4 regions of the Pseudomonas sp. TE9122 genome follow, and region 4 is predicted to be linked to each of the others. Evidence: predicted binding sites of a transcription regulator. Region 4 holds the regulator's gene; each other region holds the start of a gene.
What was found. The regulator FliA, encoded in region 4, starts transcription of late flagellar genes. The targets are predictions, from matches to a motif close to CTAAAGTTTNNNNNNNNNNNGCCGNTAA.
Positions count from the first base shown of each region.

Region 1 (4,249 bases), 2.7 Mb from region 4:
CCGCAGGTGCCGCTGGAGGTGTTGTTCGTCGTCGGCTTCTTCTGTTCGCTGGTGCAGTTCTGCCTGTATCCGCTGGCGGTGGCGTTCTCCAATGACCACGTCGAAGGCGATCGGCGGGTGTCGCTGACCGCGATGTTGCTGGTGACCTATGGCGTCGGCGCGAGCATCGGGCCGCTGCTCGCGGGTGTGCTGATGAAGTTTCTCGGCAGTCAGAGCCTGTATGCGTTCTTCAGTTTCTTCGCGTTGGTGCTGGTCTGGCGGATTCGTCCGAAAGCAGTGACCAACCTGCATCAGGTCGACGACGCACCGCTGCATCACGTGGCAATGCCGGACAGCATGTCGAGTTCGCCGCTGGTGGCGGCGCTCGATCCGCGTGTCGATGAGCAGGTGGTGCAGGAGCAGATGGTGCAGGATCCGGCGCCGGTCAATCCTGAGCCTGAGCCCGAAGCGCAGCCGGAAGCAGTCGTTGAAACCGAACAGGACAGTGGCGATGACGACAAGCCTGCGCCGGATATCAGTGGTGGCCGGCCTTGAGTCGCACATAAACATCGGCGCATAAAAAAGGGCAGTCCCGCACAGGACTGCCCTTTTTATTGGTCGCTGCGACTCAGAGATCGTCTTTGTCGAAACGCCGTGCTTCACGCTGCAACTGGTAAACGAAACGCTCGACATTGCGCGCAGCCTGGCCACTGATGTTGTGGAAGCGCAGACCGGCGAAGGTGATGTTGAGTTTTTCTTCGAAGTGCAGGTAGCGCAGCTCGACCGATGTTGGCTGATTGCCGAACAGCGGCGGGGCGATCAGGCGATCGTAGACCTGGCCCAGTTGCAGGCGATCAGTGATGTCGCCTTCGAAGCGGAATTTGCAGCCAGTGGCGGAGATATCCAGCAGCTTGCCGTGCAGAGGAACCTTGAGCTTTTCGCCGCCCAGTTCAACGCTGACCAGGTCGGTGAGTTTCAACGCAGCGCGGAAGGCGTTGCGGCGCTGGTGGTAGACCACTTCGCTCGGCAGGTCGCCGGTGTAAAAACGGTCGCCGTCGGATTCTTCGATGTTCAGCGTGCCGTTGCATTCCCAGGCGATGCGCACGCCGTCATGAAAGCCTTCGACCTTGAACGGTTCGCCCGCTTGCAGGAAGCGCTCGCCATCGCGCGGGATCATTTCGTCCAGGGCGATCGTCGCGGTTTCGCGGTCGACCTTGATCAGGTAGCTCTGAAAGCGCTGGCTGCGTTCATGGAAGGTGATGATCAGCGGATCGTGGCTGTCTTGCAGCTGGCGCAGGTTGCTGGAGATTTCCAGTGGCGTGGTGAGCACCTTCGGAGGCTGCGGAGCATCATCCGCGCTTAGGGTGTTGGACACGGTTCTTCAATCTCCAGACAAAATAAGACGACTGGCCAGTATTTTGCCAGTATGTTGCGCAGGTGGATAGTGCAGGGTCAGCGAATGGCTCATGCCTGGCTGAGCGTTCGCGGCTTGACCGGTTTGGCAAAGGTCCCGCTGGCGTCGTAAAGCGCTGGCGGCTCACCGCCGGTGAGGATCTTCAGTTGATTGGCCGTGGTCGCCTGCTGGATCTGGATCGACTGGCCATTCTTGACGTTGGCAGCCTGGCACTGGGCGATCAGCGCGGTCAGGGCATCGCCCTGGGTCAGCAACTGGTCGCCAATGCTCGACTGGCTGGCCAGTTGCTCAAGACCTGTGCGATCGGTCGGCAGGTTGAGGCTGGCGAGGATTTCGCTGCGCTTGCGGCCATGCTGCTCGAGCAGAATGATCAACGCTTGCTTGGTCGCCAGAATTTCTTCCAGCAACGGCATGTCGCGACCATGCAAAGCGAGGGATTCGGTTTGCAATAACTCCAGCAATTGTTGCGCTGGAGCAAAGTCGTCGTTGATCAGTTGCAATAAGTTAGTGTCGTGCATGGCTGGCCTTGGGGTTAAGCGTCCAAAAGCCTGGCGCCGGCAAAAGCCTAGCGCTGGGCTTCGAAGTTGAGCAGTTTGCTGGCTACACGGTTGCTGTCGACTTTATAGCTGCCATCGGCAATCGCGGCTTTCAACTCGGCCACACGGGCTTTGTCGACAGCAGGCTGATCGCGCAGCTTGTCAGTGACCTTCTGCAACTGTTGAGCCTCATTGCTGAGGTGTACCGACTCCCCGCTTTTGGCGACATTGGCCTGTTCGGCCTGGGTATTCAGCGGCGCGGAGGGGCTGTTTTCAGCGCTTTCCTTGGCGTTGCTGGTACGTGTGCTGCCGGTTAGTGACGAGGAACTGTTCAATCGGTTGAAATCGATAACCATGATAAAAAACCTCTGGGAATTTGGGACGCTTGCCATGTTTTCGGCTATCCCCTGAAAAACTTTAGGCCCAATCAACCATAAGCTTGCATGCGCCGTTGCGAGACCTGCTGCGGCACAGTTTAGGGAAGCGACGGGATCGGCGCCAGTTTTCTCCACGAGGCTTTTACATGGCCACTTCGACCTGTCCCGGCGCAATCACCTGCGCCTTGATAACTCTTTGAGAATTAAGGTTTTTTACTCGAATCTGTTCTTTCATTCCGCCATTGGAGAGCGCTTCCCCCGGCATGCGTACGGCAAGGGTGCCGCTGCGCGCAGTGATCACCACCTGGTCACCCTTGCGGACCACTTCGGCCTGTTCCAGATGCACCAGGGTGATGACCTGATCGGCGACCGTTGGTCGGGTAAGTTTCTGCCCGATCGCTTCGTCGACGGAGGTCAGGAAACCCTGGTTGATCGTGCTGACGTCGCGCTCGCGCAAGGTCACATCCTGCGGCTCGATAATGCCGGCGCGTTTCAGCGGACGAGTGGTCGTCACGATCTCGCGAAACAGGCGGACTTGAGCGGGTACGAACACCGTCCAGGGCGAACTGCCTTCGCAGCGAACCTTCACCGTGACGCGGCCCAGCGGGCGTGCCGGGCTCTCCAGCGTGGCTGTCAATTCCTTGTCGCACATGGGCATGCGCATGCGCGGGTCGAGCTGGTTGACTTCGATTTCGTAGCGGCCTTCGGTTTGACTGGAAGCCAAATAGTCTTCTACGGTGAATTCAAGAAAGCCCTGAGTCACGCCGATAAGCATATCAGGCAAGGTAACCGCATCTGCATGGGCAGGACTGCCAGCAAGCAAGCAGCAAACGGCGGACACCGCGCAAAGCCCTTTGCGAAGGGAAGATGTCAGGCGTCGGGAAAATGTCGTTTGAGCGTTCATACGAGTTAAAAAGCAAGCGCCGTGCCGTTTAGCAATGAATGTGCGTCGCAACAACACTTGGCGTTGGTGTAGGAGTCTGGGCATGGCTGGTGTAATGGATTCGGTGAACCAGCGCACGCAACTGGTAGGGCAGAATCGCCTCGAGCTGCTGTTGTTCCGTCTCGACGGGCCGCAGCTCTATGGGATCAACGTGTTCAAGGTACGGGAAGTGTTGCAATGCCCGTCCCTGACGTTGATGCCCAAATCCAGTCCTGTCGTGTGCGGGGTAGCGAATATACGGGGAGCGACCATTCCGATCCTGGATCTGGCAATGGCAACGGGCTCCGGTGCGTTGAAAGACAAGAACAGTCCGTTCGTGATCATCACGGAGTACAACACCAAGACCCAGGGTTTCCTGGTCCGCTCGGTGGAGCGCATCGTCAACATGAACTGGGAAGAGATCCATCCGCCACCCAAGGGCACCGGTCGCGATCACTACCTGACCGCTGTGACCCGGGTCGACAACCAGTTGGTCGAAATCATCGACGTCGAGAAGGTGCTGGCCGAAGTGGCGCCGACGCCGGAAGCGATTTCGGTGGGCGTGGTCGATGTCGAGACGCAGACCAAGGCATTGTCGCTGCGGGTGCTGACGGTCGATGACTCGTCGGTGGCGCGCAAGCAGGTCACGCGTTGTCTGCAGACCATCGGTGTCGAAGTGGTGGCGCTGAACGACGGCAAGCAGGCGCTGGATTACCTGCGCAAGCTGGTCGACGAGGGCAAGAAGCCGGAAGAAGAGTTCCTGATGATGATTTCCGACATCGAGATGCCGGAGATGGACGGGTACACCCTGACGGCGGAAATCCGCGGCGACGCACGCATGCAAAAGCTCCATATCATCCTGCATACTTCGTTGTCGGGGGTATTCAATCAGGCGATGGTGAAGAAAGTCGGTGCTGATGACTTCCTGGCCAAATTCCGTCCTGATGACCTCGCATCCCGGGTAGTCGACCGGATCAAAGCAGCAGATATCAGCTAGGGGCCTTCTGCCCCTGGCGGTCAA
Region 1 is NZ_JBWBQI010000001.1:3,846,800-3,851,048, reverse strand. Features, by position in the region: partial or broken gene ACZ9BE_RS17330 (MFS transporter) at 1-534, shown strand, start outside; gene ACZ9BE_RS17325 (flagellar brake protein) at 608-1,354, opposite strand; gene ACZ9BE_RS17320 (flagella synthesis protein FlgN) at 1,444-1,911, opposite strand; gene flgM (flagellar biosynthesis anti-sigma factor FlgM) at 1,959-2,285, opposite strand; gene flgA (flagellar basal body P-ring formation chaperone FlgA) at 2,449-3,210, opposite strand; gene ACZ9BE_RS17305 (chemotaxis protein CheV) at 3,293-4,225, shown strand.
Region 1: the regulator FliA is predicted to act here: its motif matches at 2,323-2,350, upstream of flgM (flagellar biosynthesis anti-sigma factor FlgM).

Region 2 (4,249 bases), 3.3 Mb from region 4:
ACAAGCTGATGAAAATGGAGAGCCTGTTGCACAAACGGGTAATCGGTCAGGAAGAAGCGGTCGTGGCTGTGGCCAATGCCGTGCGGCGTTCCCGCGCCGGACTGTCCGACCCGAATCGTCCGAGCGGCTCGTTCATGTTCCTCGGCCCGACCGGTGTCGGTAAAACCGAGCTGTGCAAGGCGCTGGCCGAATTCCTTTTCGATACTGAAGAGGCGATGGTGCGGATCGACATGTCCGAGTTCATGGAGAAACATTCCGTGGCTCGTCTGATCGGTGCGCCACCAGGCTACGTCGGCTATGAAGAGGGCGGTTACCTGACCGAAGCGGTGCGTCGCAAGCCGTATTCGGTGATCCTCATGGACGAAGTCGAGAAGGCGCATCCGGATGTGTTCAACATCCTCCTGCAAGTGCTTGAGGATGGCCGGCTGACCGACAGTCACGGGCGTACGGTGGACTTCCGCAACACGGTGATCGTGATGACGTCCAACCTCGGGTCGATGCAGATCCAAGAACTGGTCGGTGATCGTGAGGCGCAGCGTGCTGCTGTGATGGACGCGCTGACCTCGCACTTCCGTCCTGAGTTCATCAACCGCGTTGACGAAGTGGTGATCTTCGAGCCGCTGGCGCGGGATCAGATCGCCGGCATTACCGAGATCCAGTTGGGCCGCCTGCGCAGCCGCCTGGCCGAGCGCGAGCTGAAGCTGGAGCTGAGCCCGGAGGCGATGGACAAGCTGATCGCCGTCGGTTACGACCCGGTGTATGGCGCACGTCCTTTGAAACGGGCGATCCAGCGCTGGATCGAAAACCCGCTGGCGCAGTTGATCCTGTCGGGTCATTTCATGCCGGGCGACACCGCCACCGGCAAGGTCGAGAACGACGAAATCGTTTTCGGCTAAGCCTCAGCGGCAATGAAACCGGGAAGGCCTCGCATTGCGAGGCCTTTTTTTCGCCAGGCTGTTGAACTCAAAGGAAAAGGCTTGTAAAGTGCGCCCCGCAGTCAGTCACCGGCAGCGTTTCAACCCACCGGGTTGGAATCTGAAATAAGTTGCAAATCATTAACTTGAAAGCAATTTAGGGGGTTGACAGAGGTGTTCTAGGTTGTAGAATAGCGCGCCTCAGACACACGAACGCAGCGATGCGAACGGGTGGCGAGATGCAACAAAGCTTCACCGTTGTAAATTGAAATATGTAGTTCCGTGATAGCTCAGTCGGTAGAGCAAATGACTGTTAATCATTGGGTCCCAGGTTCGAGTCCTGGTCACGGAGCCAATTTCAAACCGGGGTATAGCGCAGTCCGGTAGCGCGCCTGCTTTGGGAGCAGGATGTCAGGAGTTCGAATCCCCTTACCCCGACCATATTTGGGTCGTTAGCTCAGTTGGTAGAGCAGTTGGCTTTTAACCAATTGGTCGTAGGTTCGAATCCCACACGACCCACCATTTTTGAAACCAGTTTGCGCTGGGATCGAATCTTAAGATCAGAGGCCAAAAGCGCTGATCGAAGAAGGCGATCTTTGAAAGGTCGCCTTTTTTTTACCGGGGTATAGCGCAGTCCGGTAGCGCGCCTGCTTTGGGAGCAGGATGTCAGGAGTTCGAATCCCCTTACCCCGACCATATTGAAAATCCTCGTATCGAAAGATGCGGGGATTTTTTTTGCCTGCTGAAAGGCGAATCCCTTCAAGTCGTCATACAACCTGCCGATAGCCCGCTAACACGAGGGGACTGCCAACGCTTCGCCCCTTGATCTGGCCATTACAAGAATAAGGGCGTTCGTCATGTTGCTTCGTCAGTTGAATATTGCTCCCCGGGCTGCCCTGGGATTTGCCCTGATCGCGGTGTTGGTGGCCTTGCTCGGCGTGTTTGCGCTGGGGCAGATGTCGAGCATTCGCGACAGCGAGGTGGCGGTGGAGAACCGCTGGTTGCCGAGCATCCGTGGCGGCGACGAGATCCGCGAACTGATGCTGCGCATCCGCACCATCTCCCTGCGCATGGCGCTCGATCAGGATCCGGCCAATATCGCCACCTATCGCGGCCAGATGGACACCCGCGACAAGGAACTGAGCGAGAAAATCGCCGCCTACGACAAACTGGTCGACACTGCCGAAGGTCAGCAGCTGTATGACCAGTTCAAGAAAACCTTCGCCGCCTATCGCACCGGCATCGCCCAGTCATTCACCCTTGCCGAGCAAGGCAAGCGTGACGAGTTGACCAAATTGTTGCTGGTTGACATGAAGACCGTGGTCGACGGCTCCGGCAAGCAACTCAACGATCTCGCCGATCTGTTCGCCAGCCAGGTCGCCGCCGAAAGCGAGAAGTCCGCCGCGCATTATGAAACCTCGCGGACCATCGTCAGCCTGTTCATTGGATTGGCAGCGCTGGCCACAGTGGCGCTGGCGATGTTGCTCACGCGCAGTATCGTGCGCCCGCTGAGCAGCGCTGTGGATGCCGCTGAAAGTGTCGCCAAGGGCGATCTCACGCGGCCGATCGAAACCCATGGCAACGACGAAGTCAGCCGCTTGCTCAAAGCCTTGGCGACGATGCAACAGAACCTGCGCGAGACCCTGCAAGGTATCAGCGGCTCAGCCACACAACTGGCCACCGCCGCTGACGAACTGAGCGCCGTCACTGTCGACAGCACCCAAGGCCTGCAAGAGCAGAACAACGAAATTGAACAAGCTGCCACTGCGGTCAACGAGATGACCGCTGCGGTGGAGGAGGTCGCGCGCAACGCGGTGTCGACGTCCGATGCCACGCGCCAGTCCAGTCAATCAGCGCAATTGGGCCAGGAGCGCGTCAGCGAAACCGCCAGCGCGATCAATGCCCTGGCCAGTGATGTGCAAAACACCGGCGAGCTGGTGCAGTCGCTGGCCAATCAATCGCAAGACATCGGCAAGGTTCTGGACGTGATTCGCGCAATCGCTGAGCAGACCAATCTGCTGGCGCTCAACGCTGCCATCGAGGCAGCACGCGCGGGCGAAAGCGGTCGCGGCTTTGCGGTGGTAGCCGATGAGGTGCGCGCGCTGGCGTATCGCACCCAGCAATCGACGCAGGAAATCGAACAGATGGTGCAAGGCATGCGCAGCGGTTCGAGCCAGGCGCTGGAGTCAATGCAGGCCAGCGCATCTCGTGCGGCGAGTACGCTGGTTCTCGCAGAGCGGGCAGGTGAGGCGTTGGTGACGATCACGGCGTCGGTGCACGAGATTCACGAGCGCAACCTGGTGATCGCCAGCGCCGCCGAGGAGCAGGCGCAAGTGGCGCGGGAAGTGGATCGCAATCTGGTGAACATTCGCGACCTGTCGGTACGTTCGGCTGCGGGGGCTGATCAGACCAGCGCATCGAGCCATGAGCTTTCGCAACTGGCCAATGCGCTGCAGGGCATGGTGCGACGCTTTCAGCTCTGATGAACAGAGATCAATTGCAGGCCTTCGCCTGCTGATTTGCGCACAACACGAAACAATGTGGGAGCGAGCCTGCTCGCGAAGGGGCCGGATCATTCAACGACAGTGTTGACAGACCCACCGCTTTCGCGAGCAGGCTCGCTCCCACAGGTTGGCGCTTTAGTGCAGTTTCAGACGCGGTTCGGTGCCACGACCAATCTTGCTCCCCAGCATCAACATCGCTGTGCGAAACGGCCCGTACAGCGCCATCTGGTGCATACGGTACAGCGACACATAGAACATCCGTGCCAGCCAGCCTTCGAGCATGACGCTGCCGGTCAGGTTACCCATCAAGTTACCCACAGCAGAAAAACGCGACAGTGAAATCAGCGAGCCGTAGTCGGTGTATTTGTACTCCGGCAGGGTCTTGCCTTCGATGCGCAATTTCAGCGACTTGGCCAGCAGCGACGCCTGTTGGTGTGCCGCTTGTGCCCGTGGCGGCACGTTGCGATCGGTGCCCGGTTGCGGGCAGGCCGCGCAGTCGCCGAAGGCAAAGATGTTTTCGTCGCGAGTGGTTTGCAGAGTCGGCAGCACTTGCAGCTGATTGATGCGGTTGGTCTCCAGACCGTCGATGTCCTTGAGGAAACCCGGTGCGCGAATGCCGGCAGCCCAGACCTTCAGGCTGGCCTTGATCTCGTTGCCATCGGCGGTGATCAGGCTGTCGGCAGTCACTTCGCTGACTGCTGCGTTGGTCATCACATTGACCCCGAGCTTCTCCAGGGTCTTGTGCACCGGCCCGCTGATGCGCTCCGGCAGGGCAGGCAGCACCCGTGGGCCGGCTTCGATCAGCGTGATGTGCATGTTTTCCGGTTTGAT
Region 2 is NZ_JBWBQI010000001.1:4,485,292-4,489,540, reverse strand. Features, by position in the region: gene clpB (ATP-dependent chaperone ClpB) at 1-896, shown strand, start outside; tRNA gene ACZ9BE_RS20220 (tRNA-Asn) at 1,194-1,269, shown strand; tRNA gene ACZ9BE_RS20215 (tRNA-Pro) at 1,279-1,355, shown strand; tRNA gene ACZ9BE_RS20210 (tRNA-Lys) at 1,361-1,436, shown strand; tRNA gene ACZ9BE_RS20205 (tRNA-Pro) at 1,534-1,610, shown strand; gene ACZ9BE_RS20200 (methyl-accepting chemotaxis protein) at 1,772-3,397, shown strand; gene ACZ9BE_RS20195 (NAD(P)/FAD-dependent oxidoreductase) at 3,554-4,249, opposite strand, start outside.
Region 2: the regulator FliA is predicted to act here: its motif matches at 1,673-1,700, upstream of ACZ9BE_RS20200 (methyl-accepting chemotaxis protein).

Region 3 (4,249 bases), 4.0 Mb from region 4:
CTGGCCGAACAGCAGCAACACCGGTTTGAGGTTCCACAACAGCAGCCCGGCGCCGAGGGCCATCAGCCAGGCCAGCCACAACCCGGCCTGGGTCAGGCGCGCGGCACCGATGATGTCGCCGGCACCCTGACGGATCGCCACCAGAGTGCCGACCGCTGCAATAACGCCGATGCAGAAAATCGACACGAACGAGTAGCTCGCCGCACCGAGGCCGCCCCCGGCCAGCGCCTCGGGGCTCAGGCGCGCCATCATCAGAGTATCGGTCAGCACCATCAGCATGTGCGCCAACTGCGAAGCAATCAGCGGCCCCGCCAGCCGCAGGATGGCCCAGAGTTCGGTACGCACAGGATGCCGCATGGTCATCACCACCCAAATTTCAGAGGGAACAGAAGAGCGTCGATTCTCGGCGCTTGGCAGGCGTTGCACAAAGGGATAAAAAGGATGGGTGGCATGATTAATACTCATCCTGAAACGTACCCGCCGGATTGGCTATATCCCCGCTACTGGAGCTTTTTGTATGTCCCGACGCCTTCCGCCGTTGTATGCCCTGCGCGCATTCGAAGCGGCAGCGCGACACAGCTCGTTCACCCGCGCGGCGGAAGAATTGTCGATCACCCAGAGCGCGGTCAGTCGGCACATGCGCACCCTTGAAGAACACTTCGCCTGCCGGCTGTTTCATCGCAGCGGGCGCAACCTGCAACTGACCGAATCGGCACGGCTGCTGCTACCCGGAATCCGCGAAGGCTTCGCCGCCCTTGAGCGCGCCTGCAATACCTTGCGTGCCGAGGACGACATCCTGCGCATGAAAGCGCCATCGACCCTGACCATGCGTTGGCTGCTGGCGCGGTTGAGTCGCTTCCGCCATTTGCAGCCGGGCAATGAGGTGCAACTGACCAGCGCGTGGATGGACATTGATTCGGTGGACTTCAACAACGAACCGTTCGATTGCGCGGTGTTGCTCAGTGACGGGCATTTCCCGCCGGACTGGGAAGCGAGCCTGCTGTTTCCCGAGGAATTGATCCCGGTCGGCGCGCCGAACCTGCTCAATGATCAACCTTGGGACGTAGCGCGTCTGGCGACCGCCGAACTGCTGCACCCGACCCCGGATCGCCGTGACTGGCGCAGTTGGCTGGAGCGCATGGGCCTGTCCGATCAGGTCTCGCTCAAGGGTGGGCAAGTGTTCGATACGCTGGAGCTGGGCATGATCGCCGCGGCGCGCGGTTACGGCGTTTCGATGGGTGATCTGTTGATGGTTGCCGAAGATGTTGCGCAGGGGCGCTTGAGCCTGCCGTGGCCAACGGCCGTCGCCAGTGGCCTGAATTATTACCTGGTCTGGCCGAAACCGCGTCCGGGAGGTGAACGTTTGCGCCGCCTCAGCGATTTTCTCCAAGGCGAAGTCCGCGCCATGCAATTGCCGGCGGTAGAGCGCTTGAGCTGAAACGTTCGAGCCGGCACAATGCCACCACTGCGCCATACCCACGCAATGCGCTCAAGTATTCGGTTTTACCGCCGACTACGAGCTTGTGGAACCGTCGTGCCGGTTCCGCGTTACACCCCACTATTAGAATATTTTCCGGGCAATTACCGCGATCAAGGAGGATTCGGTGGCTCGGCCAGGAGCTGTTCATGTCTCAACCTCGTGCTCGGATCGCCTCGCAGCTGGGCCTTGCCCTTGCTGTGATACTGGCGATAGTCATCAACGGCAGTACGGTGTTCGCCTTGCGTTCGCTGGATTCCGCCAACCTCGCCACCCGTGAAGAGCATCTGGCCAGTGAGGCCCGGCTGCTGGCCGATCAACTGAGTACCTTCCACGGTACGCTGCGCGAAAGCACCCTGCGCCTGAGCGGTCTGTTCGAAAAACGCTTCGGCAGTGGCCTGAGTGTGCACCCCGATCAGCCAGTGACCGTGGCCGGCGTGCAGACCCCGGGTCTGCATCTGGGCAACGAAGTGCTGAACAACAACTTCAAGGAAGTTGACGAGTTCAAGCAGATGACTGCCGGTGTGGCCACGGTATTCGTGCGCAGCGGCGAAGACTTCATTCGCGTCAGCACCAACGTCAGCAAGCAGGACGGCACCCGTGCCATCGGCACCGTGCTCGATCATGCCAACCCGGCCTACGCGAAGTTGATGGCGGGGCAGAGTTATGTCGGTCGCTCGCTGCTGTTCGAGCGCTACTACATGTCGCAGTACACACCGGTGCGCGATGCGGGCGGCAAGATCATCGCCGTGTTGTACGTAGGTTTCGATTACACCGACGCGCAGAACGCGCAGTTCGCCAATCTCAAGCGCTTCCGCATTGGCAAGACCGGCTCGCTGGCCCTGCTCGACGAGCAGAACAAATGGCTGGTGCCGATTGCCGGCGTCGAAAACCTGGATCAAGCCGCCCCGACCATCAACAACCTGGTGAAAACCCCGGGCAAGGGTGAGTTCTGGAGCGACAAGGGCGAGGACTTCTACAGCATCGCCGTGCCGTTTGAAGGTGGTCCGTGGTCGGTGGTGGCGAGCATGCCGAAAGCCGAGATCCGCGCGGTGACCTGGAGCGTCGGTACGCAACTGGCGATCGGCAGCCTGCTGGCGATGTTGCTTGCGGTCGGTTCCGTGGTCTGGCTGCTGCGCAGCAAACTCGCGCCGTTGGGCGATCTGGTGCGTCAGGCTGAGGCCTTGGGTGCTGGTGATCTGAGCGTGCGTCTGAACGTATCGAGCCACGATGAAATCGGGCAGCTGTCCCGCGCGTTCAACCAGATGAGCCAGGCGCTGTCGACCATGGTCGAGCACATCCGCCGCGCTTCGGAAGAGGTCAATAGCCGTGCGCAGGCGCTGTCCGGTTTGTCCGGTGGTGCTTACGAAGGCATGGAGCAACAGTCGGGCGAAATCACCAGCATGGCCGGCGCCGTGGAAGAGTTCAGCGCGACGTCGTTGAACATCGCCGACAACATGGGCGCGACCCAGCGCCTGGCGCAGGAAAACGCTCAGCAAACGCAGATCGGCCGCAGCTCGATGGAAGAAGCGTCGTCGTCGCTGGAGCAGATCGCCGGTGCGCTGAACAGCACCGCCAGCGTGATCAACACGCTGGGGCAGCGCTCTCAGGAAATCGGCGGAATTGTCGGTGTGATCACCTCGATCGCCGAGCAGACCAACCTGCTGGCACTCAACGCTGCCATCGAAGCCGCGCGTGCCGGTGAACAAGGTCGCGGTTTTGCCGTGGTCGCGGACGAAGTGCGCAGCCTCGCCTCGCGTACCCGTCAGGCGACCGATGAAATCTCCAGCATGATCCACAGCATCCAACAGGAAACCGGCAACGCGATCAGCACTATGGAACAGGGCAACGTGCTGATGCAGGAAGGCCTGTCGCGCAACGCCAATGTCGCCTCGGCGCTGGCGCGGATTGACGAGCAGAGCCGTTCGGCAGGCCAGCAGTTTGCTGCGATCACCACCGCCACTCAGGAACAAAGCAGCACTGCGACGTTGCTGAGCAGCAATTTGCAGAGCATCGCCTTGGCCAACAGCGAGCAGCGTGAGGTGGTGTCGAACCTGGCTGTCACCGCGAAAGAGCTGGAGAAGCTGGCGGCGGATCTGCGTTCCGAGGTTGACCGCTTCCGTTGATGCATCTTTGAAACAGCTATCGCGAGCAGGCTCGCTCCCACAGTAGTCGGCGTAATTCACAAATATTGTGAAGGCCCGATGTCCCTGTGGGAGCGAGCCTGCTCGCGAATGCTTTTCTCCCACCGCTTCTTTGCACTTGCTGAAACGTTTCCGCAGCGCTATAAAAATGGCACAACTCCAATAAAGGCTGCTGCCATGACCCCGCTCAAACTCCTCGTCGCCCTCGGCGCATTCTCTGCCGCTTCTCATGCCATGGCCTGGGACTATGTCCTGCTCGACGCCAACACTCCGGCAAAAAACCGGACGATCACCAGTGAGCAACTCGGTGTAAAAACCGCCAAACCGTTTTCCGTGACCTTGCGTACTCTGCATGGCGGTCGTCAGGAGGGCGTCAGCATCGTCGACATCGATAACGGCACGATGAAACTCTCGGTGGTGCCAACCCGTGGCATGAACGTGTTGCAGGCTTCGGTGGGCGACGTGCGCATGGGCTGGGATTCGCCGGTCAAGGACGTGGTCAACCCAGCGTTCATCGAACTCAACGGTCGCGGTGGTCTGGGCTGGCTGGAAGGCTTCAATGAGCTGGTCACCCGTTGCGGTTACGAGTGGGTTGGCCATCCCGGCATGGACAACGGCGAACTGCTGA
Region 3 is NZ_JBWBQI010000001.1:5,209,227-5,213,475, reverse strand. Features, by position in the region: gene ACZ9BE_RS23610 (NorM family multidrug efflux MATE transporter) at 1-357, opposite strand, end outside; gene ACZ9BE_RS23605 (LysR substrate-binding domain-containing protein) at 518-1,438, shown strand; gene ACZ9BE_RS23600 (methyl-accepting chemotaxis protein) at 1,627-3,603, shown strand; gene ACZ9BE_RS23595 (aldose 1-epimerase family protein) at 3,799-4,249, shown strand, end outside.
Region 3: the regulator FliA is predicted to act here: its motif matches at 1,489-1,516, upstream of ACZ9BE_RS23600 (methyl-accepting chemotaxis protein).

Region 4 (4,249 bases):
ACGCTTGATCACTTGACCTGTGAGGTCCTGGTAATCCTGAGCCAGCAGGATGTCGTTGAGGTTGCTCGACACCGCACGGTTGTCCGTGCTGCTGCGTGACAGAAAACCGTCGACCCGGCGCGCCAGTTCACGGAACTCTTCAGCCCCGACCTCGCGACGCATGAAGCGGCCCCAATCGGCGCTCAACGTCTGCGCTTCATCAGCCAGACTGTTGACCACCGGGGTGGCGCTTTCCACCAGATCCATGGTGCGGTTGGCCGCGGCTTCCGTCAGCTTGACCACATAGCCCAGGCGTTCGGTGGCGTCGGTGATTTGCGACACTTCCTCGGCCTGCGGCATGTGCGGATCGATCTGGAAATTGACGATCGCACTGTGCAGTTCACGTGTGAGCTTGCCCACTTCCTGATACAGGCCGCGGTCACGGGTCTGATTGAGCTCATGGATCAGTTGCACCGCGTCGCCGAACTTGCCTTTTTCAAGGCTCTCGACCAGTTCGACCGCGTGTTTTTTCAGGGTCGATTCGAAATCGCCCTGTGATGATTCGTTATGCTCCATAGCTCCCCCGCGCATTCATCAGCCGATGCGTTCGAAAATCTTCTCGATTTTGTCTTTCAACGCTTGAGCCGTGAAAGGTTTGACTACGTAACCGTTCACACCGGCCTGAGCGGCCTCGATGATCTGCTCGCGCTTGGCTTCAGCAGTCACCATCAACACCGGGAGGTGCTTGAGTTTTTCATCGGCGCGCACGTGACGCAGCAGGTCGATACCGGTCATGCCCGGCATGTTCCAGTCCGTTACCAGAAAGTCGATGCTGCCGCTGTTGAGCACCGGAATGGCAGTGGTGCCATCGTCGGCCTCGACGGTGTTGGTGAACCCAAGATCGCGCAGCAGGTTCTTGATGATCCGCCGCATCGTTGAGAAGTCATCAACGATGAGGATTTTCATGTCTTTGTTCAATTCGACCTCCAAGCAGTCTTAAACGCGCCCAGCACCTGGACGCGCCACTTCAATCAATCGGCGCAGCACTTAAAGTTTGTCTGGAGCACAACGGATCGAGACCGGCGCCGTTCATCACCGCACCAGCCTCGTTTCGCAGTGTCCCCACACTGCCTTCAGCGCGCTCGCCACTCCCCCAAACGCCCCCGCAGACGGGCCGCGCACTGGCTGTGTAACTGGCTGACCCGCGATTCACTGACGCCAAGGACTTCACCGATTTCCTTGAGGTTCAGCTCTTCGTCGTAGTACAGCGCCAACACCAGTCGCTCACGCTCCGGCAAATTGGCAATCGCGTCCGCCAGCGCCGCCTGGAAGCGTTCATCTTCCAGATCGCGTGACGGCTCCATATGAGCACTCGCGCCATCCTCGTGCAGCCCTTCGTGTTCGCCGTCCTGCAACAGGTCGTCGAAACTGAACAGGCGACTGCCCAAGGTGTCATTCAGAATCCCGTAGTAATCGTCGAGACTCAATTGGAGTTCGGCCGCAACCTCGTGATCTTTAGCGTCACGGCCGGTTTTAGCTTCAATCGAGCGAATCGCGTCGCTGACCATCCTGGTATTACGGTGAACCGAGCGTGGTGCCCAATCCCCTTTGCGCACTTCATCGAGCATCGCGCCGCGGATTCGAATGCCCGCGTACGTTTCGAAACTGGCGCCTTTGCTGGCGTCGTATTTGGTCGAGACTTCCAGCAAACCGATCATCCCGGCCTGGATCAGGTCTTCGACCTGCACGCTGGCCGGCAGGCGCGCCAGCAAGTGATAGGCAATGCGCTTGACCAGTGGCGCGTAACGCTCGATCAATTCGTATTGCGCGTCACGCGCCGACTTTTTGTAAAGATTCATGCCACTGGCGGTCATATCACAGGCCCTGCGGTTTGCTGCACGAGACGCTCGACGAAAAATTCCAGATGCCCGCGCGGGTTGGCGGGCAGCGGCCAGGTATCGACCTTCTGGGCGATGGCTTTGAAGGCCAGTGCGCACTTGGAACGGGGAAAGGCTTCGTAGACGGCGCGCTGCTTCTGCACTGCCTTGCGCACGCTTTCGTCGTATGGCACGGCGCCGACGTATTGTAGGGCGACGTCGAGGAAGCGATCCGTGACCTTGGTCAACTTGGCGAACAGGTTGCGCCCTTCCTGCGGGCTCTGCGCCATGTTGGCCAGCACGCGGAAGCGGTTCATGCCGTAATCGCGGTTGAGCAACTTGATCAGCGCGTAAGCATCGGTGATCGAAGTCGGCTCGTCGCAGACCACCAGCAACACTTCCTGGGCGGCGCGTACGAAACTGACTACCGAGTCACCAATACCCGCAGCGGTGTCGATCACCAGCACGTCGAGATTGTCGCCGATGTCGCTGAACGCCTGGATCAGGCCGGCGTGTTGCGCCGGGCTCAAGTGCACCATGCTCTGCGTGCCGGAGGCCGCCGGCACGATGCGAATCCCGCCCGGGCCTTGCAACAGCACGTCGCGCAGTTCGCAACGGCCTTCGATAACGTCGGCCAGTGTGCGCTTGGGTGTCAGCCCCAGCAGAACGTCGACGTTCGCCAGGCCCAGGTCGGCGTCCAGCAGCATGACCCGACGGCCAAGCTCTGCCAGCGCCAGCGACAAGTTCACTGACACGTTAGTCTTGCCGACGCCACCTTTGCCGCCGGTCACCGCGATCACCTGTACGGGATGCATGCTGCCCATGTTATTTCTTTACCTTGTCTTGCATAGACGGAGGCCACATTACTGGCTGCGCGTTCCTGATCGGAACAATGCGTGGCAGACCATCGATGTAGGTACAAAAACTGTTCATGATTACCTCAGCCAACCTGCTTGGTCGGGCTGTGATAGATATCAGCGAACATGTCAGCCATGGCTTCTTCGCTGGGTTCTTCCTGCATTTGCACGCTGACGGCGCGGCTGACCAGTTGATGACGACGCGGCAGATGCAGATCATCCGGAATCCGTGGGCCATCGGTCAGATACGCGACCGGCAATTCATGACTGATCGCCAGGCTCAACACTTCGCCGAGACTGGCCGTTTCATCCAGTTTAGTCAGGATGCAGCCGGCCAGCCCGCAACGCTTGTAACTGTGATAAGCGGCGGTTAGAACCTGTTTCTGGCTGGTGGTTGCCAGGACCAGATAATTTTTTGAGCGAATGCCACGCCCGGCCAGGCTCTCAAGCTGCATGCGCAACGCCGGATCACTGGCTTGCAGGCCGGCAGTATCGATCAAAACCACGCGTTTGCGTAGCAGTGGATCCAATGCCTGCACCAGCGACTGACCCGGATCGACGTGCGTTACCGGCACGTTGAGGATGCGCCCGAGGGTTTTCAATTGTTCCTGCGCGCCGATGCGGAAGCTGTCCATGCTTACCAGTGCAACGTTCTGCGCGCCGTACTTGAGCACATAACGCGCGGCGAGCTTGGCCAGCGTGGTGGTCTTGCCCATGCCGGCGGGGCCGACCATGGCAATCACACCGCCCTCTTCCAGCGGCTCGACTTCCGGTACGGCAATCATCCGCGCCAGGTGCGCCAGCAGCATGCGCCAGGCCTGACGGGGTTCTTCGATATCGGTGATCATCGCCAACAGATCGCGCGACAGCGGGCCGGACAGGCCGATGCGCTGCAGACGGCGATACAGATTGGCCTGGGCCGGACGGCTGCCTTGCAGCTGATTCCAGGCCAGGGTGCCGAGCTGCACTTCCATCAGCTCGCGCAGGCTGTTCAATTCAAAACGCATCGAATCCAGTGCACGCGGATCGACACCCGCCGAGGCCTGCGCAGGCGCTGCGGCCGGGCGCGTCGGTGCGGCGTAGGTCGGCTCGCTCAGCGGTTCGGCAGCAGTCAGCGGCAGGCCTGCGGTCAACGGCAGCCCGGCGAACAACTGCTGATTGGTGTTGCCGTCGGCTTCGCCACGCAGGCTCAGCTCGGCCTGGGCGGTGACGATGCGCGACTGGGTCTTGCGCAGCTCGTCTTCGAGTTCCATGTTTGGAACCCGTGGCGCCAGCGCCGACAATTTGTAATCCAGAGCCGCCGTCAACTCGACGCCGCCGGCGATGCGGCGGTTGCCGATGATGGCGGCATCAGCGCCCAGCTCATCGCGAACCAGCTTCATGGCCTGACGCATATCGGCGGCGAAAAAACGCTTAACTTGCATAAACCACTACCTCAGCCGTTGGGCCCTACTGTCGCAACGATGGTCACTTGCTTGTTGTCCGGTACTTCCTGGTAGGCCAGTACATGCAGCCCTGGCACTGCGAGGCGGCCGA
Region 4 is NZ_JBWBQI010000001.1:1,181,043-1,185,291, reverse strand. Features, by position in the region: gene ACZ9BE_RS05225 (protein phosphatase CheZ) at 1-555, opposite strand, end outside; gene ACZ9BE_RS05220 (chemotaxis response regulator CheY) at 574-945, opposite strand; gene fliA (RNA polymerase sigma factor FliA) at 1,113-1,853, opposite strand; gene fleN (flagellar synthesis regulator FleN) at 1,850-2,680, opposite strand; gene flhF (flagellar biosynthesis protein FlhF) at 2,797-4,137, opposite strand; gene flhA (flagellar biosynthesis protein FlhA) at 4,149-4,249, opposite strand, start outside.